3 regions of the Bradyrhizobium sp. 160 genome follow, and region 3 is predicted to be linked to each of the others. Evidence: predicted binding sites of a transcription regulator. Region 3 holds the regulator's gene; each other region holds the start of a gene.
The links. The regulator LexA, encoded in region 3, represses DNA repair genes until DNA is damaged. The targets are predictions, from matches to a motif close to TGTTCNNNNTGTGTTCNG.

Region 1 (6,678 bases), on a different contig from region 3:
CACGTCGCGCTCTTCGAGGTTGGTGAGGAGGGCGGCGAGATCGCCGGCCTTGGCAATGACAGGCCCCGAGGTGGCACGAAAGCCGACGCCCAGCTCCTTCGCCACGATCTGCGCCAGCGTGGTCTTGCCGAGGCCCGGGGGACCCACGAACAGCACGTGATCCAGCGCCTCGCCGCGCTTGCGCGCCGCCTCGATGAAGATCGAGAGATTCTTGCGCGCCTGCTGCTGGCCGACGAAGTCGGACAGCGATTGCGGACGCAGCGCGGTGTCGCCGACGTCGTCGCTGCGGCGCTCGGGCGAGACCATGCGATTGGCCTTGGGATCGCTCACTCAGCGAACTCCTCGTAGGGTGGGCAAAGGCGCCCTTCGCGCCGTGCCCACCACGTCACCGGTCGCTCCAAAGGTGGTGGGCACGTTGCGCTTTGCCCACCCTACGAGACCGAGCATTGACGCGCTCACTTCGCGAGCTCCTTCAGGCCGAGGCGGATGAGCTGCGCGGTCTCGGCATTCTCGCCCGCACTACGCGAAGCCGACGCAATCGCCGCGGCGGCCTGCGGTTGGCCGTAGCCGAGATTGACCAGTGCGGAGATCGCATCCGCCACGGGGCGCGGCGCGCGCTGGTCGTCGACGGCGCCGGCGAGATGCACCACTGCCGGATCGACATTGGCAAAGGCCGGCGCCTTGTCCTTCAGTTCGGTGACGATGCGCTCGGCGACCTTGGGGCCGACGCCGGGCGTGCGCGCCACCGCCGCCTTGTCGCGGAGCGCGATGGCATTGGCGAGGTCAGCCGGCGATAAGGTGCCGAGCACGGCGAGCGCGACCTTGGCGCCGACGCCCTGCACGGTCTGGAGCAGGCGAAACCATTCACGCTCCTGGTCAGTGCGAAAGCCGAACAGTTTGATCTGGTCCTCGCGGACATAAGTCTCGATCGACAGCACGGCCGCTTCGCCCGGAGACGGCAGATGCTGCAACGTGCGTGACGAGCAATGCACCTGATAGCCAACGCCGCCGACGTCGAGGATGACGAAATCCTCACCGTAGGAATCGATCAGGCCCTTGAGCTTGCCGATCATATCCCCACGACCTTCAGCCTGAGCGCGGTGCTCTGGCGGTGATGAGCGTGGGTGATGGCGATGGCGAGCGCGTCGGCGGCATCCGCCGACGGCGGCTCGGCCTTGGGCAGCAAAATCTTGAGCATCATCGCGATCTGTTGCTTGTCGGCGTGACCGGCGCCGACCACCGTCTTCTTGACTTGGTTCGGCGCATATTCGGCGACGACGATGCCGAACATTGCGGGCGCCAGCATGGCAACGCCGCGGGCTTGGCCGAGCTTCAGTGTCGCAACGCCGTCCTTGTTGACGAAAGTCTGCTCGACCGCGGCTTCCATCGGCTGGTGATCGGACAGAACGGCCGCGAGCCCCTCATGGATCGCAAGCAGCCGGCTCGCCAACGGCAAGTCGTCCGGCGGTTCCACCGAACCACAGGCGACGTAGATCAGACGGTTGCCCTCAGCCTCGATCACGCCCCAGCCGGTGCGGCGCAGGCCGGGGTCGATGCCGATGATGCGAACGGGGCCGCGAATCGGGAGCGCAGTCATGGGCCAGTGATAGCGGCTGGCCGCCCGAAGCGAAACAGAAACAGAACGGAAGTAACAGGGGAAGTGGGATACCGCGGGGCGCACCGCCGCTCAGCACACATCCGGTGTCATACCCGCGAAGGCGGTTATCCAGTACGCCGCGGCTTATCGGTATTGTTCGAATGTTTCTGGAATACTGGGTCGCCCGGTCCAGCCGAGCGACGACAGCGGAGGGTTGAGGCCCTAGCCGCCCATCTTCGCCATCAGCGCGTCCGACACCTCGAAATTGGCGTAGACGTTCTGGACGTCGTCGTGCTCATTCAGCATGTCCATCAACTTGAGCAGCTTCTCGCCGGTCTCGTCGTCGACCGACACCGTGTTCTGCGGCTTCCAGATCAGCGCGGCCTTGCGCGGCTCGCCGAACTTGGCTTCCAGCGCCTTGGCGACGTCGCGATAGCCTTCGGTCGAGGCGTAGATCTCGTGTCCGCCCTCGCCGGAGATCACGTCGTCGGCGCCGGCCTCGATCGCCGCGTCCAGCACAGCATCGTCAGAGGCGACGCTGCGATCGTATTCGATGACGCCGGTGCGGTCGAACATGAAGGAGACCGAGCCGGTTTCGCCGAGATTGCCGCCGGACTTCGTGAAGAAGGAGCGGATGTCGGACGCGGCGCGGTTGCGATTGTCGGTCAGCGCCTCGACGATGACGGCGACGCCGCCGGGGCCGTAGCCCTCGTAGCGGATCTCGTCATAATTCTCGCCCTCGCTGCCGAGCGCCTTCTTGATGGCGCGCTCGATATTGTCCTTCGGCATGTTCTCCTGGCGTGCTGCGATCACGGCGGCGCGCAGGCGCGGGTTCATGGCGGGGTCGGGTGTACCCAGCTTGGCCGCGACGGTGATTTCCCGCGCCAGCTTGCCGAACAGCTTCGACTTCTGGGCATCCTGCCGCCCCTTGCGGTGCATGATGTTCTTGAATTGGGAATGTCCGGCCATGCGTGGTCTCTTGAAGGGTCTCGGGATCGTTCGCCGATGGGTGGGAGGCGCGGCCTTATAGGCCGCCAACCCACCGGAATCAAAGGGATCTGCTGCTCTAAGGTAGCACTGTAAAGGTAGCCGCCGTAATGGCCTCTGCCTAGGTGTCAGGCATCGTTAACCCTGACTTCATTTCAGCCTGCGAAAATAGCGTCCGACCGTCCCCCGACCAGAGAGACCCGATGGCGTTCGGACTATTTCGGAAGCGTCTGCCGGACATGGCTGCGCCTGCGGCAGCCTCGCAGGCTGCGCAACCGGTGGCTCATTCCGAGCCCGCCGGGATCGCCGATGGCGACTCGGCCCGCGAGATCCTGGAGCTGCTGGAACTCGAGCTCGGCGCGATGATCCGGCAGCTCGAGCGCGCCGCCAATTCGGTGGCCGGCGGAGCCGAGGCGACCGCCGCAACCCTTGCCGCCATTCGCGACCGCACCGACGCCCTGACCGGCCGCACCAACGCGGCGCAATCGACCGCCTCGACGTTCGCCCATGCCGCCGACAAGTTCACGCAGTCCGCACTGGGAATCGGAGCGCAGGTTCGCGAGGCAGGCAAGCTCGCCGACGAGGCCAGCGCCGCTGCGCAGGAAGCCCGCGCCAATGTCGATCGCCTGCGCGCGTCCTCCGCCGCCATCGGCAATGTCGTCAATCTGATCGCGCAGATCGCACGGCAGACGACGCTGCTCGCGCTCAACTCCACCATCGAGGCCGCGCGCGCCGGCGCGGCCGGCAAAGGCTTTGCAGTCGTCGCGACGGAAGTGAAGGCGCTCGCAGTGCAGACCCAGGGCGCGACCGAAGAGATCACCAAAAAGATCGACGCACTCCAGCGCGACGCCGCCGGCTCTGCGGATGCCGTGCACCGCATCTCGCAGGCGATCGAGGCGATCCGCCCGGTGTTCGAGACCGTCAACGGCGCCGTCGCCGAGCAGAACGCCACCACCAGCGAAGTCTCCGGCAACGCTGCCAGCGCCTCGGACTTCATCGTCTCGGTCGGCGAGAGCGCGGCCGAGATCGACGCAGCGACCAAAGCGGCCGAGACCCATGGCGAGAACGTCGCCAGCGCCGGCCGCGCCGTCACCACCTTCGCGCAAAAGCTGAAGTCGCGTTGCGCCGTGCTGCTCCGCCAGAGCGAGCACGATGACCGCCGCAAGACCGAGCGCTTGCCCTGCCATCTCAAGTTCGAAACCGCGCGCGGCGTGATGCCAGTCTACGAGATCGCGATGGACGGCGTGCTGATCGGCGGGGCGGACGCAGGCCGGCTTGCGCCGCAAGCGCTGGTCGAAGGCACCCTCGAGAACGTCGGCGCCTGCCGCCTGCGCGTGGTCGAGCAATCCAAAGCCGGCGCCCGCGCGCATTTCGTCGGCCCCCATGCCGAGCTCCGCGAGAAGATCGAGGACAGTCTGTGGTCGATCCATGAGGAGAACATGGAATTTGTCACCCGTGCCATGGAAGCCGGCAACGCCCTGACCAAGATATTCGAGCAGGCGGTCGCGCGCGGCGAGGTCAAGATCGACGACCTCTTCGACACCGACTACGTGGAAATTGCGGGCACCGATCCGCAGCAATATCGCACAAAGTATCTGGACTGGGCCGACCGCGCGCTACCGCCTTTCCAGGAGGCATTCCTGGCAAAGGATCAGCGCATGGCGTTCTGCGCCATGGTCGATCGCAACGGCTTCCTGCCGGTGCACAACAAGATCTATTCGCATCCGCAGCGGCCGGGCGACGTGGCCTGGAACACCGCCAACAGCCGTAACCGGCGGATCTTCAACGATCCGGCGGGGCTCGCCGCCGCGCGCAACCTGCGCTCGTACCTGGTCCAGAGCTATGCGCGCGACATGGGCAACGGGAACACCGTGATGATGCGGGAGATCGACGTCCCCATCCGCGTGCAGGGCCGGCACTGGGGCGGATTCAGGACGGCCTACAAATTGTAGTGCACGCTCAGGCAAGACGGCAGGCGCGAATCATCCTTTAAAGCTGAAGCTGGAATGGGAATGCTGCCGTGAGCCGGCGAACGGCTCTCCTTGAGGACTCATCGCACATGTCCGCCGTACAACTTGCAGTCATGGACACCGGCTCCAACCGGGCGCTGGCCGAACGGCTGATCGACCAGCTCGCCGACCGCATCGGCGGCCTCGGCGTGGAACTCGCCGACATCGCCGGCAATGTCCAGGAAGTCGCAAGCCGCGTCGCCAATCAATCGGAACGGTTTCACCACCTCCAGAAGACGGCCGAGACGATGGTCTCGGCAAACCACGACATCGCCAACGCATCTCAGGCGGTGCAAACGACGTCGTCCGCCGCGGCCGACGAGATCGCGCAGTCGCGCAGCACAGTCGATACCGCCGTCAGCCACATCTCCGAGCTCGTCGCCGCGGTGGAGCGGATCGAGGCGCGATTGAGCGCCGTCGGCTCGGCGCTGGCCCAGGTGGCAAAGGTCTCCGGCTCGATCGAGGCGATCGCCAAGCAGACCAATCTGCTGGCGCTGAACGCAACCATCGAAGCGGCACGCGCCGGCAATGCCGGTCGCGGCTTCGCCGTGGTCGCGAGCGAGGTGAAGAACCTCGCCGAGGCCACTCGCCAGGCCACGCATCAGATCTCCGACACCATGCGCGATCTCGACGGCCAGATCGAAGGCCTGATCGGCGAGAGCAGCGACGCTTCGCAGCGTGCCAAGACTGCCGGTGAAGGCGCCCAACAGATCTCCAGCATCATCTCGCGCGTCCAGCAGGGTTTCGCCTCAGTAGAGGCGGAGATCGGCAGCGTCACGCGAGCTGCGACCTCCAACCTCGGGCATTGCGACACCGTGATCGGCGAGCTCAACGAGCTTGCCAAGGGCGTCGATCTGTCCTCGCGCGATCTCAGGAGTGCCGACCAACGGATCGCAAAACTGCTCGACACCTCGGAAGGCCTGATCGCGCTGATCGCCGACAGCGGCGTGGCGACGTCGGACGCGCCGCTGATCCGCGTCGTCGTCGAAACCGCCAAGCGAATCTCCGCCGAGTTCGAAGCCGCGATCGATCGCGGCGATATCACGCTCGACCAGCTCATGGACGAGAAGTACCGCGAAATTCCCGGCACCGATCCGAGACAATTCCTCACCAATTACGTCGAGTTCACCGACCGCGTCCTGCCCGCGATCCAGGATCCGATTCAGAAATCCGATCCCCGCATCGTGTTCTGCGTCGCATGGGCCAAGGGCGGCTATCTGCCGACCCACAATCCGAACTATCGTCTGCCGCAGGGCAAGGACCCGGTCTGGAATAACGCCAATTGCCGCAACCGCCGCCTGTTCACCGATCGCGCGGTGAAGAAGGTCGCGGCCAACACAAAACCGTTCCTGCTGCAGACCTATCGCCGCGACATGGGCGGCGGGCAGTTCGTGCTGATGAAGGATCTGTCCTCGCCGATCCTGGTCCGCGGCAAGCACTGGGGCGCCTTCCGAATGGGTTTTCGGCAAAGTTGACGGCCGCAGCGAGGCGCCTCGCAACGGCGCTTCGGCGCCCTCAAATCAAAAACTGAAAAACAACCCCATGCACAGTAGCCGGGGCCAACGAAATCAAAGACTTACGCGGGCAGGCCCAAAGAAGCCGCGACGAAGTTGACGCGTCGGGCAAAACAGGGGCATAATGCGATTATTCCGAAACCGCGCATTTGCACTTTTGCTGCCTCGTGGGCGAGGGCCGCGTAGCCGGCTGCGCCCCCATTCATCTCGCGCGGAGAGCCCTCACACGCTCGCACATGACCCTGATGCTAGCGTTGCGTAGGGCAAGCGAGAAGATCCTGCAGTCAGACGGAAGCCGAATTGCTCTGAGTTACAAGCCAAGCGCGATCTCGGCCCATTTCAACATGCGGTCGCTATTGAGGAACGCCAGCACCGCCGGTTCCAGTGACGCGGGCGCGGCCGATCCAACCAAAGCCGTGGCGGCCACCATGTCGCAGCGCTGATTGAAGGCGAGTGAGAGCGCGTTGCGATTTCCCTCGACGCGATAGGGCCGGCTGCGGCCGCGCATCGGACCGACGATGATCTCTCGACCAGCACCGATCGGCGTTGCCTTGCCAATCAGCGCCAGGTC
Region 2 (6,678 bases), on a different contig from region 3:
AAATCCACCTGCGCAGCTCGCCGGGCAAGGGCTCGTCCTTCACGATTTATCTGCCGCTGAAATATTCCGGCCCGACGCTCGCACCGCGTGCTGCGCCCGCGCCACAGCAACACGCCCAGCCGCCAGCGCTACAGCCGGCCGCACCTGACCAGCAGCGCGTCATCGAGCAGCTTCCCGACGACCGACTCAACATCGAGCCGGGCGACACCATCCTCCTGATTGTGGAGGACGATCCGCACTATGCGCGCGTGCTGGTCGATCTCGCCCGCGACAAGGGCTTCAAGGTCCTGGTTGCGGCCCGCGGCGCCGAAGCGCTGGAGCTCGCCAAACAGTACCAGCCGACGGCGGTCTCCCTGGACGTGTTCCTGCCCGACATGCTGGGCTGGACGGTGCTGAGCCAGCTCAAGCACAATCCGCTCACCCGCCACATTCCCGTCCAGATCATCACGCTCGACGAGGACCGCCAGCACGCGCTGGCGCGGGGGGCCTTCTCCTTCGTCAACAAGCCGACGACGACGGAAGGCGTCTCCGCCGCGCTGACGCAGATCAAGGAATATGCGCGGCCGCGGCGCAAACGACTCCTGATAGTCGAGGACAACGAGGCCGAACAACTCTCGATCCGCGAGCTGCTGCACCACGACGACATCGAGATCGTGGTTACCGACACCGGCGCCGGCGCTCTCTCGACGCTGCGCGAGCAGCCTTGCGATTGCGTGGTGCTCGACCTGCGGCTGCCCGACATGAGCGGCTTCGAGGTGCTCGACGAGATCCGCAATGACGAGGCGCTGTCGAACATCCCGGTCGTGGTGTTCACCGGCCGCGAGCTCTCGGCGGAGGAGGATGCAGAACTCCACACCATGGCGCGCAGCATCGTGGTCAAGGGCGTGGAATCGCCGGAGCGCCTGCTCGACGAGACCGCACTGTTCCTGCACCGTGTCATCACGGAACTGCCGGTCGAGAAGCAGCGCATGCTGGAGAAGCTGAACAGTTCCGACGAGGACCTGATCGGCAAGACGGCCCTGCTCGTCGACGACGACGCCCGTAACATCTTCGCGCTGTCGAGCGTGTTGGAACGGCGCGGCATGAAGGTGTTGACGGCCACGACCGGCAGCGAGGCGGTCGCGCTGGTCGAATCCAATCCGGAAATCGCCATCGTGCTGATGGACATCATGATGCCGCAGATGGATGGCTATCAGACCATGGGTGTGATCCGCGAGAACCCGGCCTTCGCGCGATTGCCGATCATCGCGCTGACCGCCAAGGCGATGAAGGGTGATCGGGAGAAATGCCTGGAGGCCGGCGCGTCCGACTATCTCGCCAAACCCGTCAACACCGATCAATTGCTGCTTGCGATCCGCATGTGGCTGCACCGCTGAGTTGGATCCGCGAATGGACCACGAAAAGGTCAACATCCTGCTCGTCGACGACCAGCCGGCCAAGCTGCTCGCCTATGAGGTGATCCTGAAAGATCTCGGCGAGAATCTCGTGATCGCCTCGTCCGGCCGCGAGGCGCTGGAGGTTCTGCTCAAGACCGAGATCGCGGTCATCCTGGTCGACGTCTGCATGCCCGAACTCGACGGCTTCGAGCTCGCCGCGATGATCCGCGAGCATCCGCGCTTCCAGAAGACCGCAATGATCTTCATCTCTGCCATTCAGGTGAGCGACATCGACCGGTTGCGGGGCTACGAGATGGGCGCCGTCGACTACGTTCCGGTGCCTGTCGTGCCGGAGGTGCTGCGCGCCAAGATCAAGGTGTTCGCCGAACTCTATCGTAAGACCCGCGAGCTCGAACGACTGAATCAGGAGCTCGAGGACCGCGTCCGCGCACGCACCGCCGAGCTGGAGAATTCCACCGCCAAGCTTCGCGAGAGCGAGCAGCGGCGCAGCATGGCAATCGCCGCCGGCAAGATGGGGTCTTGGGATTGGGACTGGATCACCGGCGACTGGATGTGGGACGAGGGACAATATCGCATCCTTGGGGTTAGCCCGGAGAGCTTCGAGGTCAACCCGGCCAACGTTCAGGCGCTGTTGCATCCCGATGACGTCGATCAGTTGCGCAAGGCGATCGCCGAGTTCAACAGCGGCACGCGCTCCTATGAAACGGAGTTCCGCATTGTGCGGCCCGATGGTGAGGTACGCTGGTGCGTCGGCACAGCGGCCGCAACGGTCGACCATAGCAGCCGCGTGGTGCGGGTGAGCGGCGTTACGGTGGACATTACCGAACGCAAGCGCGCCGAAGAGCAGCAGAACCTTCTCGCGCGGGAAGTCGATCATCGCGCCAAGAACGCGCTGGCATTGGCGCAATCGATCGTGCGCCTCACCCGTGCCGACGAGGTCAAGGCCTATGTCAATGCCGTCGAGGGACGCATCAATGCGCTCGCGCGCGTGCACACCATCCTGTCGCTGTCGAGCTGGCAGGGAGCCGAGCTCTCCAAGCTGATCGACGAGGAGCTGGCACCCTACTCGCCGAGTGGCCAGATCAGGTTGGCGGGCCCCGAGGTTCAATTGCTGCCGACGACTGCCCAGACACTCGCGCTCGCTCTGCACGAGCTTTTCACCAACTCGGCAAAATATGGCGCGCTTTCGACGCGATCCGGGCGGCTCATGATCGGGTGGCAGGTCGATGACGAGCTCCTCACGCTGACCTGGGAGGAAACTGGCGGCCCGCTCGTCAGGACGCCGAAATCCCGAGGCTTCGGAACGCGGAGCCTGCTCGCGAGCGTCGAGTCCCAGCTCGGCGGACAGGCGAAATTCGATTGGCGCGCTGAGGGACTGTTGTGCCGCCTCGAGGTACCCTTGACACGCAAGCCGGCGGCGACGGCACCGAGCAAATTTGATGCCGCCGCGGCGGCCGAGTTGCAGCGCGCATCCGGTTAGAGCGTTTTCCAGCGAAGTGGTGACCGGTTCGCGTCAAGAAAACGCGTCAAGCCAAGAATCGAGAGCTTCCCTCAATCGGAACGGAGAGCTTTAGCCGGACGCCGTGTTCGTCATGCGCTGCTCCGTCCTTGGGTCGCGCGCGATGCGTCCTTCGAGCCAAGCTTCCGTTCGAGCGAGATCACGCAACGCCTTCGCGTAGCGCCGGGCCGCGCTTCGCTCCGCGCCGCGCGGGAGCTTGCGCGCCTTGCGCAAGATGTCTGCGGCCGCGTTGCGATAGGCCAGCGAGCGGTACAGAAAGACTACCTTGCCCATATCCAATGTCCCGTGTTGATGGCGCTCATGTTCGCAAGCCGGGCATGAACGTCGGATGAAGCTGGCGATGAAAATTCCTTCATCCAGATGGAACCAATGACTATTGCGCGCGTTTGCGGGCCAAATCGGGACATAGTTCCATGCGCGCGAAGAAGTCGTCGGGCCTGGTCTCTCCCACCGGCCTCATCAAGCTGATGACACATGCGATGATGGGTGCAGCCCTCGGCCTCGCCTTCAGCCTCACACTCATTCTGTCCAATCCAGCCGTCGCCAATCTGCTGAGTCATGGCGGAAGCCAAGCCGCTCTTGGGTTCGCTCTCACACTGGGGACGACCTTCGCGATCGGCGCGACGCTCACGGGCATCGTGTTCATCCTGGAAGAGAACAAGCAATCTTGAAGCGCGCGTGACCCTAGGGGAAGCTTTGTCGGGAACTCCTGCGAGGAACGGCAGTTGGCCGCCTGCGTCAATTTAACTCAGGGAGTTCCTCCATATGAAAACAGTCAAGCTCGCCTTCGCCGCAATGTTGGCAACCGGCCTCGCTGCCGCGCCGTTCGCCGCGCAGGCGAAGTCGCACAAGGCCAAACATGGATCCTCAATGTCATCGTCGCAGACCACGGGCGCGAACACCAAGTCCTCCAAGGGTGCCGATCCCTCCGGTCAAGGCGGCTCTGGCCCCGGCTCCGACCAGGGCGGCACGATGACGAACAAGGGTGGCATGAGCAACACCAAGTGAGCTCTGCGCGGTAACGTGAGAGTCCCGCGTTCAGCGCGGGGCCTTCACCAAAGCACGATGACGATTCATCCAGTCCCTCGCGCCATAAAGCGCAATGAGATTGGATGAACCGTCATTGCGCTTCAGATTGTTGTTTGAGCATCATCTTCTCGGAAAACCGCTACTACTTTAGCGCCACAGGTCGGCGCGCTGACCAGCGTATCGCCGCCGGCCCGCTTCACCTCTTCCAGGCATAGCGATCGCCGCATAAAGCCTCGCGCAACATCGCGGTCACGCGCCGGCGCGTCATCACGTCGGACGAAGGAACGTTGCCGCAGATTTCGTCCGGCACGGCCCGCACAGCGCGGCCCGTTAGGTGTCCGAGGGCATCGACAATCGGCAGCATGTCGCTTGCGCGCACGCTTAGTGACCGGCCAACACGCGCGCCGCCTTGTCGACATTCTTCACGGAGCGAAGACGCATCTGGCCGCGCACGTCAGGCAGGACGTCACCGCCCCCAGCCGCCTTCCATTCATCGATCAGCAGGTTGATTTTCCGGCGCAGATCGATCTGCGCCAGAGTTCGTTCGGTGCAGTCGCAATCGCCGTTGACGAGATCGCGCACAGACGCCTCGACCTCGGCCATTTCCAACCTCAAGGCGCTGATTTTACGCCGAATTTCGTTAATTCTGTTGTCCATGGCTTGTTAGAACAAAATAAGAACATATAGTCAAATCATGTTTTCAAACCGGAGGAGCTACATGCAGGTTCAGGCCAAATACGACGCCAGGGTTTTTCTTAGTGAGCAGATGACACGGGCGCAGGGACTGAGATTGAAGCGGCTGAGCGAAGAAGCGTATCAGCCGACACAATATGCGCGGGATCTCTCCTTCGCCGAGGCTGCGCGGCGCATCCAGGTGCTGGAGGCGGAGATCGAACTGGCGAATTCGTTCTAAGGCTGGCTTCACCGCCGGGAACATTGCAGGCGTGCTGTTCGGAACCATGCCGGTGTCCGACGGTTCTTCCTCGGCCAAGGGAGAAAAGGCATGGCACGTAAGGCAAAGAAGCGCCGCTACTCGCGCAGCTCCGGCAGCGATGTCGAAAGCGAGATGCGGCGTTACAAGAAAGGTACCGCGAAGAGCGGACGTGGCGGTCGCGGCGGACGCGTGAAGAGCCGCAAGCAAGCGATTGCGATCGGACTGTCGAAGGCACGCAAGAAGGGCAAGAAAGTCCCGAAGAAGGCCTCCAAGCGGAAGACGTCCAAGAAGAAGACGTCCAAGAAATCTGCCAAGAAATCTTCCAAGAAATCTTCCAAGAAATCTTCCCGGGCATCGTCAAAGCGCAAATCCACCAAGCGGTCGCGCTGACCTCGGTCAGATCATGCTGCCCGGCATGAAGCAGCGGATCGAAATCCCGAACGCAGTCTTCACCGGCCACACCATGGTGCGGCCGGCGCGGTTCGGCTCGGTGATGACGGCTTCATCCGGCACCTCGACCCATTGCCCGTCCAGCCGAACACGGTAATGCCCGTTGTGCGATTCCCAATCGGGATCGGAGACGGCAAAGCCGTCCGCATCCGAGCAGCACGGACCGAGGTGGCTGCGCAGGCTGTCGAACCATGGCTTCAGGGGCGAGTTCGCATAGCGGCCATCGTCGCGCCCGAGCGCGTTTCCTGCCGGCAGGATGAACCACGCGACGAGCAGCGTACTTATCAGCGAGAGCTTCAATCGATCCATGTCGGCACCGATCAAATGCGAACCACCGGCCAGTTCCACAAAGCGGTCGGGGGGTTCGAAGTTCCACGCTCGCAAACCCGATTCACGGCTTCATTGCCGCCGAGCAGATGCGCGGCCAGAAAGTCTGATGGCCGAACACGGCTTTTTCGGACGAACCGGGTCACCCACCCTGCCGTTAACGAGAATGTTATCGGTGGCCCGTGGGGGGTCTTGGATACGAATGCGAAAGGCGGCCGGAAGGCCGCCTTTTTGGATTGAAGCGATCCAAGCTCGCCTTACGCCAGTGGCACCGCGACGAATCGGGTGGCATCCGCGCTTCTGACCTGCAACAGCACGCTGCGCTTGCCGGACGATTTGGCCTGCGCCAGCTCCGAACGGACTTCGGCGACATTGCTGACAGCCTTGCCACCGACATTGAGGATGACGTCTCCGGTCTGGATGCCGCGCTGCGCCGCCGGTCCTTCCGGATCAACCTCCGTGACGACGACACCCTCCCGGCCGGCGCCCTGCACATCGCCGGCGGGAGCCAGACCAAGCCCAAGGCGCGGCGTGCCGGCGCCCGGCGGCACCTTGCCGTCATAGGCCTTGCCCTGCGCCTGCCGTTCGTTCGGCAGCTCGCCGAGCGCCAGCGTCACAGTCTTGCTTTCGCCCTTGTGGAAGACGTCGAGCTTGACTGAGCTGCCGGGCGCCAGGGTGGCGATGGTGCGGGCGAGATCGCGGGAATCCTTGACCGCCGTGCCGTTGACCGCGGTGATAACGTCGCCCGCCTCAATGCCGGCCTTCGCCGCCGGGCTGTCGGGTTGCGGATTGTCGACGATCGCCCCGCGCGCCTCCTTGAGGCCAAGGCTGTCGGCAATATCCGGCGTCACCGGCTGCACCTGCACGCCGAGCCAGCCGCGGGTGACTGCGCCCTTGTCCTTCAATTGCGCCACCACGAGCTTTGCGGTCGTGGCCGGAATATCGAAGCCGATACCGACCGAGCCGCCTGAGGGCGAGAAGATCGCGGTGTTCACGCCGATCACGTTGCCGCTCATATCGAA
Region 3 (6,678 bases):
GGGACGGCGCCAGCGTCGCGGTGCGGGGCAGGGACGGGCAGTTGCATGTGATCCGGGCGAGCAAGGATGGCTTTCTGCTCAAACAGTGGTTAGCTGCCGACGCCGATCCGCGCGATGCCGGGAGTAGCTCGCTGGCTGACGGCGTGTCGTGCGATGAGTCCGGCTGTGTGACGCCGCTTGCCGACGGTCGGCTGGTCGCGCTTTCCCTGCGCATCGATGCGCTGGCTGAGGATTGCAGTCGTGCCGCGCTGGTGGTCACGACGCGCCCCGCGCCGCCCGATTGCGCGGCGATGGTGGTCGACCGGCAACGTCTCGCCAGCCAAGGCGCGCTGGCATTGACGCAGCGTGGTGACGGCTTTGCGATTCAGGCGGTGAGAGCAAGAGGCACAAGCCGTCCCTGGCTGCCGGCCGGCGCCGGCGAGGGTGATTTCGACGGCAGCCTTGTGCCGAGGACGGCCGCGGCCCGCAACCGGGATGCAACGCCGGCGGAGACCGACCTGCAGGTCGACGATTAGGCGCCGGACGATTAAAAACAAACGCGAAGAGTAGGTCCGGGTCCGACCGGACGTTCCGCAGCATTAAATCTTACCATCTCGCCGGCCTCGGCCGGCGATGGCAATTTCAATCCTGGCCCGACCCCGCGGGCGGGGACGGCTCAGCCAATCGGCAAGCGCGTGATCGTCGACCGGCTATCGGCGACGATCTGCGGCTTGTGCTCGCGCTCGCTGACCGGCTGCGTCACCGGCAATTGCAGCACGGTTGCGCGCTGGCCTTCGACGAGCTGCGTCACCAGCACGTATTTGCCGTCGGGGAATTCGATCGCGTCATGATGGCGGTCGGGTATGTGCGGATCGATCTTGCCGAACTTGCCGACGCGGGAGTTGATGGTGCGCGTCCAGATCCAGCGATTATCGTAACGGACGTTGTCGGCGAAGGCGAGCTCCGTTCCCGGCAGCAGGCAGACGGCCACGGTCGGATCGGCCGCGGAAGCAAAGCCGCGCGTTGAGGTGCCGCGGAACGTTGTCGACACGATCGTCTCGCCGACTTCGGCGGGGCGAGATGCAACGGCATGCAGGCTGTAGTCACACATCGGGTGCTCCTCATTCGAAGATAGCAACCCGCGCCTCCTTCGGAGGCGCAAGCCTCTATCAGAGTGGAAGCACGTAACGCTCTGCTCCGTTGTAGGCAAATCTGCGGCTGGCGTTGCCGGACGCGATCACATTATCTTTCCCGAAGCCATAGGAACAAAGCTCGCTTCAGTGCATTCGGCGGATGCGAGCGCCCGTGGCCTACGGGCGCCGACCAGGGGAATGTGGCCAGCTTCGCCGTGGCTGTCGGTCGATGGCAGTTCGGGCGTTGCGGAAATGCTCGCTCCCTGCGTGCGCCGACTTGCGTGCGTGGTGCTGCAATTGAGTTGCGAATGCTTGCGCGGCCGATCAAGCGATCAGCACGCTGCGAAGGCGCTTAAGGCGATCCTGCACATCGTAATCTCCTAAGATCTCTTCACAAGCGATGAGTGCTTGGGGCCGCATGCCGAGGATGGAGCGCCGGAGAGAGGGGCCGGATAATCTGCGCAAGACCAAAAGACTATCCAGCTGGAGCGGACCGTCGTCCGCTCCAATCGGAATCATTGGTATCGAATGACCGCTAGCTCGTCTCAGTACTTGCGGTACAGCCCGATCAGCTTGCCCTGAATCTTCACCCGGTTCGGCGGCAGGATGCGCACCTCATAGGCGGCATTGGCGGGCTCGAGCGCGATCGACGCCCCCCGGCGGCGGAAGCGCTTGAGCGTCGCTTCCTCGTCGTCGATCAGGGCCACCACGATGTCGCCGGTATCGGCGCTCTCGTTACGCTGGATCAGCGCCATGTCGCCATCGAGAATGCCAGCTTCGACCATCGAATCGCCGCGCACTTCGAGTGCGTAGTGCTCGCCTGAGCCGAGCATGTCGGGCGGCACGCTGATGGTGTGACTGCGGGTCTGCAACGCTTCGATCGGCGTGCCGGCCGCGATGCGACCCATCACGGGCACCGCAACGGGACGCTCGCCCTCGTCCGCGGAAGAACTGGAGCTCGCGCGCACCTTGCCGAGATTGCCCTCGATGACGCTCGGCGTGAAGCCGCGGCGGCTGCCGGCGGCGGCCTGGAGCTCGGGCAGCTTGATCACCTCGATGGCGCGGGCGCGGTTGGGCAGGCGGCGGATGAAGCCGCGCTCCTCGAGCGCAGTGATCAGGCGATGGATGCCCGATTTCGAGCGCAGGTCGAGCGCATCCTTCATCTCGTCGAAGGAGGGCGGCACGCCGCTTTCCTTCAGACGTTCGCTGATGAACCGCAGAAGCTCGTATTGTTTGCGCGTTAACATCTCGACCAAAGTCCCCCGGTTGATGTCGTTCGATTCCGAGACGCTGAATTGGAGCGGTAGACCGCTACATGCTCGAAACAAATCATGAACGGACACTATATGTTCCATATGTGTTCCGCAACTGCTTAATTTACCGTGAACGCGGCAAAGTTCGCGGAACGCGTGTAGTGGATGCGTTCAGACGGGCAGGCGCAGCACCTCGCAAGGCGAGCCGGCCTCTGCCTTCGGAGCGAACGGTGCGCGGACGAGAAGTGCCTGTGCTGCAGCGAGATTCGCAAGCAGCGAGGAATCCTGGTGATCGACGGGAAGGGCCACCAGCGTGCCGTCGTCGCGCGTCTCCAGATGTGCGCGCAGATAGTCCGCGCGCATATCGTTTGCGTCCACATCGCGGCCGAGCACGGCGCGCTCTTGTCGGTGATGAATCACGGATCGTCCCGACAAGGCGCGAATCAGCGGCACCAGGAACAGGAAGGCGCACACGTAGGATGACACGGGATTACCCGGCAGGCCGATCACGCGCATCGCGCCGAGCCGCCCATGCATCATCGGCTTGCCCGGGCGCATCGCGATCTTCCAGAACGCCATCGCGACGCCTTCGTCCCTCAGCGCCTGCTGGACCAGATCGTGGTCGCCGACCGACGCGCCGCCGCTCGTGACCAGGATCTCGGCGCCGCTCTCGCGGGCGCGGCGGATGCCGGCAGTGGTGGCCTCCAGCGTATCGGCGACAATGCCAAGGTCGATGGTATCGGCCCCCTCGCTGCGGGCGAGCGCGTGCAGGGCGTAGCCGTTGGAATAGACGATCTGGCCGCGACCGGGCGTGGTTCCCGGCATTACCAGTTCGTCGCCGGTGGCGAGGATCGCGACCTTCGGACGGCGGCAGACGGCAAGCTGCGGATGATTCATGGCGGCGGCGAGTGCGAGATCGCGCTCGGTGAGACGGGTTCCCTTGCGCAGGAGCAGGTCGCCTTCGGAGAAGTCGACGCCCGCGGGGCGGATGTGGCGGCCGGCAATGGCGGCTTCCTTGATCGTGATGCGCTTGCCGTCCGCAACCGTGTCCTCCTGGATCACGACTGCGTCGGCACCGTTGGGAATGACGCCGCCGGTGAAGATCCGCACGGCTTCGCCGGGGCCCAGCGTTCCCGCGAATGGACGACCCGCCGCCACCTCGCCAATCAAGGTGAGCGCACTATCGAGCTTTGTTGCATCGCTCGCGCGCACCGCGTAGCCGTCCATCGCCGACATTGCTTCCGGCGGCTGTGTGCGCAGCGCCGCGACATCGCGTGCGAGCACGCGATGATAGGCCTCGTTGAGGGAAACCATCGCTTCAGGCAGCGGCTCCGCACCTGCCAGCACCGCGGCAAGCGCGTCAGAAACCGGCATCAAGGCCAAGGGCGGAAACTCCTGCTGAGCATATCGGCAATGGGCGGCGAAAGTTCTAGCCGAGTGCAGGCGTGAGGCAAAGGCGCCGACAGGATGATTTATCCTGCGTGATCTCCGTCATGAAGAATCGTGCGCAGACCGGTCACGGCATGATCCGGAAGGCGAGACAGACCGGTACGAGGATAGCCATGGCGAGGACGACAAGGATGAGCGCCACGGCCAGCATCGGATCAACTCTGCGTCTGTTCGCCCGAACTGACGCCGGCTGTCACGTCCGGAGCTTTGGGGCTTTGATCCTTGTCCGGCAGCGGATCGGCCTGCGACTTTAGGTCGGCGGCCTTGCTGATCAGCTTGGCGGAGAGGCGCGAATCCGAGGTGGTCTTGGCGAATTCGAGCAGCAAGGAGGCTTGCTTTGTGAGGTAGGCTTTGCCCAGCACGAGAATAAGTCCGATGTAGACGTCCCAACGGACTCATAGAGTCCGGAGGGAGGTATTCCGTTCCCGGAACTCTGTACAAAAATGTACAAAGTGAATTGGTCCCTACCCGAGCGGATTTGGGTGCCCGGAACCCGACCCGATCCGGTCGGCATCGGTGGTCAAATTCCCAACGCTAGCAAGGCCTTGCCGACATCACCGGGCGAGGTGACATGCACCGCCGTCAGTCCACGCGCTCGCGCCCCCTCGATGTTCTCGGCAAGGTCGTCGAAGAAGACGATTCGGCTGGCTGGCAGGCCGATCGCCGCCACGACATGATCGAACGCCTCTGCATCCGGTTTGCGCAGGCCGATGCTGGACGACAGATAGAGCTCGCGGAAATGCCCGAGCACCCCGGCATATTCCTTCGAGAAATAGTCGACATGTGGCCGGTTGGTGTTGGAGAAGGCATATAGCGGCACCTGCTTCGCCGCGCGCGGCAAGAGCTCGGCGATCTCAGGCATCTCGCCGGCGAAGATCGCGTTCCATCCCTCCAGAAATTGCGCGTCGGAAATGCCGATCCCGAGCGATGAACGCAGCGATTGGAAATAATCCTCGTCGCTGATCTTGCCGACCTCGTGCAGCCGGTAGGCCTCGTCACGCACATAGCGTGCGACGATGGCCTCGGGCTGGCAGCCCGCATGCCCCGCCCAGCAGGCGATCGCCTTGGAGAAATCGATATCGAGCACCACGCGGCCGAGATCGAACAGGAGCGCATCGGCGCTACCGGGGGAGAGTGAGGTCATCGCGTTCTTTCACTTTTCAGTATCGGTAGGGCTCGTGGTCGAACAGCGGGAACGCGCTGAACACGCTCGGCGCATTCGTTGCGGTCGCCTGATGCAGGCAGGATTTGTCGACTTCGGCGAACGAGGTGGCACCCAGGAGGCCGAGGCAGCGCAGCACTTCGTCCTCCAGCAGTTCCAGCATTCGCATCACGCCTGCTTCGCCGGCCGCGGCCAGCGCCCAGCATTGCAGCCGGCCGATGCCGACGATGTCGGCGCCGGCCGCGATCGCCTTGACGATGTCGGTGCCGCGGCAGAAGCCGCCATCGACCATGATCTTGGCGCGGCCCTTCACCGCCTCGACGATTTCAGGCAGCACATGCATGGCGCCGCGGCCGTGATCGAGCTGACGGCCGCCATGGTTGGAGACGTAGATCCACTCGACACCGTGATCGATCGCGATCTGAGCGTCCTCGGCGGTGGCGATGCCCTTCAGGATCAGTGGGATCCTGAACTTGTCCTTGATCATCTTCACCGTCCGCCATTCCAGACCCTTCTGGAAATCGCCGCCGGTCGCGCGCAGGCGGCTTTCGCGAACGTAGCGCTTGGCGATGTCACGTTCGCGACGGCTGTAATGGGCGGTGTCGACAGTCAGGCAGAACGCGGCATAGCCGTTCTTCTCGCTCCGGCTGACGACATCGGCGACGAAGGCATCGTCGCCGCGGACATAGAGCTGATAGAGCCGCAGCGCGTCGGGCGCGGCCTCGCCGGTCTTCTCGAGCCCCGGCTCGGACACCGAGCTCAACATGTGCGCCGCACCGAAGGTGCCGGCGGCGCGCGCGACGCTTGCCGCGCCATCGGGATCGAAGATCTCCAGCGCACCGACGGGGGCGAGCACCACCGGCAGCCGCATCCTGCGGCCGAACTGCTCGACGGAGCCGTCGACCTTGCGAACGTCGCGCAGCACGCGCGGGCGGAAGGCGATCTCGTCCAGCGCCATGCGGTTGCGGCGCATCGTGGTCTCGGTCTCGGCAGCGCCGACGATGTAGTCCCAGGCATTCTGGTTGAGGTTGGCGCGCGCCTTCCGGATGAACTCGTGCAGGTTCTGGAACGGCTCGTTGCTGGCGCCGAGTTCGACGTTCCTGTCCGGCCGGATGCGGGGCGCGTCATTCATTGTTGTCCTCCCGAGAATTTGAAGTCTTGTCGCCATCGCCTAGCGTGTCCGGCCCTCCAAAACCATCCTAAAATCGCATAGCTGCGAGGCGTGGGCGGCCGACCGATGCCGCGTTGCGCGAAGCGGTTTCGGAACGTTGCCAAAAGTTTAAGCCGAAGCGAAGGGATTTCGCCGGCGTACCGCCGCCGGCCTTCCAGGCGGCCTTGAAGAAACCAGAATGGTGTTGTGAGAGGTGACCTGGATCGCCATTTGCATGGCGGCTTCCAAGCCCGAGAGATAAGCCCTCAACAGAACCGCTAAGCAAAAGGCCAGCCTATCCATGCGGAAAACCCTGCTGTTCCCCCTGGGCGCGCTCACGGGAGTGTGTCTGACCCTTCTGGTAGCCAGTCCCCACGGCAGCGTGTGGGCGGCACGGGCGGCGGCGAGCGCGGACGATGCCTATTCCCAGCTCAATCTGTTCGGCGCAGTGTTCGAGCGGGTCAAGGCGAACTATGTTGAGAAGCCCGACAATGCCAAGCTGATCGAAGGCGCGATCACGGGCATGGTGACCTCGCTCGATCCGCACTCGCG

Region 1: ruvC (crossover junction endodeoxyribonuclease RuvC) is a predicted target of LexA. The motif match lies at 1,628-1,645, and genes of this name have one in related genera.
Region 2: IVA98_RS26800 (DUF3072 domain-containing protein) is a predicted target of LexA. The motif match lies at 4,610-4,627, and genes of this name have one in related genera.

What each region holds. Positions count from the first base shown of each region.
Region 1 covers NZ_JADPKD010000083.1:6,904-13,581, forward strand. Annotated here, with positions in the region: gene ruvB (Holliday junction branch migration DNA helicase RuvB) at 1-306, opposite strand, end outside; gene ruvA (Holliday junction branch migration protein RuvA) at 456-1,073, opposite strand; gene ruvC (crossover junction endodeoxyribonuclease RuvC) at 1,070-1,597, opposite strand; gene IVA98_RS33975 (YebC/PmpR family DNA-binding transcriptional regulator) at 1,820-2,566, opposite strand; gene IVA98_RS33980 (methyl-accepting chemotaxis protein) at 2,788-4,536, shown strand; gene IVA98_RS33985 (methyl-accepting chemotaxis protein) at 4,644-6,068, shown strand; gene IVA98_RS33990 (hypothetical protein) at 6,418-6,678, opposite strand, start outside.
Region 2 covers NZ_JADPKD010000063.1:238,615-245,292, forward strand. Annotated here, with positions in the region: gene IVA98_RS26765 (HAMP domain-containing protein) at 1-1,376, shown strand, start outside; gene IVA98_RS26770 (HWE histidine kinase domain-containing protein) at 1,390-2,877, shown strand; gene IVA98_RS26775 (hypothetical protein) at 2,968-3,189, opposite strand; gene IVA98_RS26780 (hypothetical protein) at 3,330-3,587, shown strand; gene IVA98_RS26785 (hypothetical protein) at 3,682-3,924, shown strand; gene IVA98_RS26790 (hypothetical protein) at 4,142-4,309, opposite strand; gene IVA98_RS26795 (hypothetical protein) at 4,327-4,548, opposite strand; gene IVA98_RS26800 (DUF3072 domain-containing protein) at 4,664-4,858, shown strand; gene IVA98_RS26805 (DUF6496 domain-containing protein) at 4,949-5,269, shown strand; gene IVA98_RS26810 (hypothetical protein) at 5,276-5,638, opposite strand; gene IVA98_RS26815 (Do family serine endopeptidase) at 5,914-6,678, opposite strand, start outside.
Region 3 covers NZ_JADPKD010000008.1:597,231-603,908, reverse strand. Annotated here, with positions in the region: partial or broken gene IVA98_RS05630 (ComEC/Rec2 family competence protein) at 1-515, shown strand, start outside; gene IVA98_RS05625 (hypothetical protein) at 656-1,090, opposite strand; gene lexA (transcriptional repressor LexA) at 1,658-2,359, opposite strand; gene IVA98_RS05615 (molybdopterin molybdotransferase MoeA) at 2,537-3,748, opposite strand; gene IVA98_RS05610 (hypothetical protein) at 3,970-4,176, opposite strand; gene IVA98_RS05605 (HAD family hydrolase) at 4,335-4,958, opposite strand; gene IVA98_RS05600 (alpha-hydroxy acid oxidase) at 4,975-6,108, opposite strand; gene IVA98_RS05595 (S41 family peptidase) at 6,428-6,678, shown strand, end outside.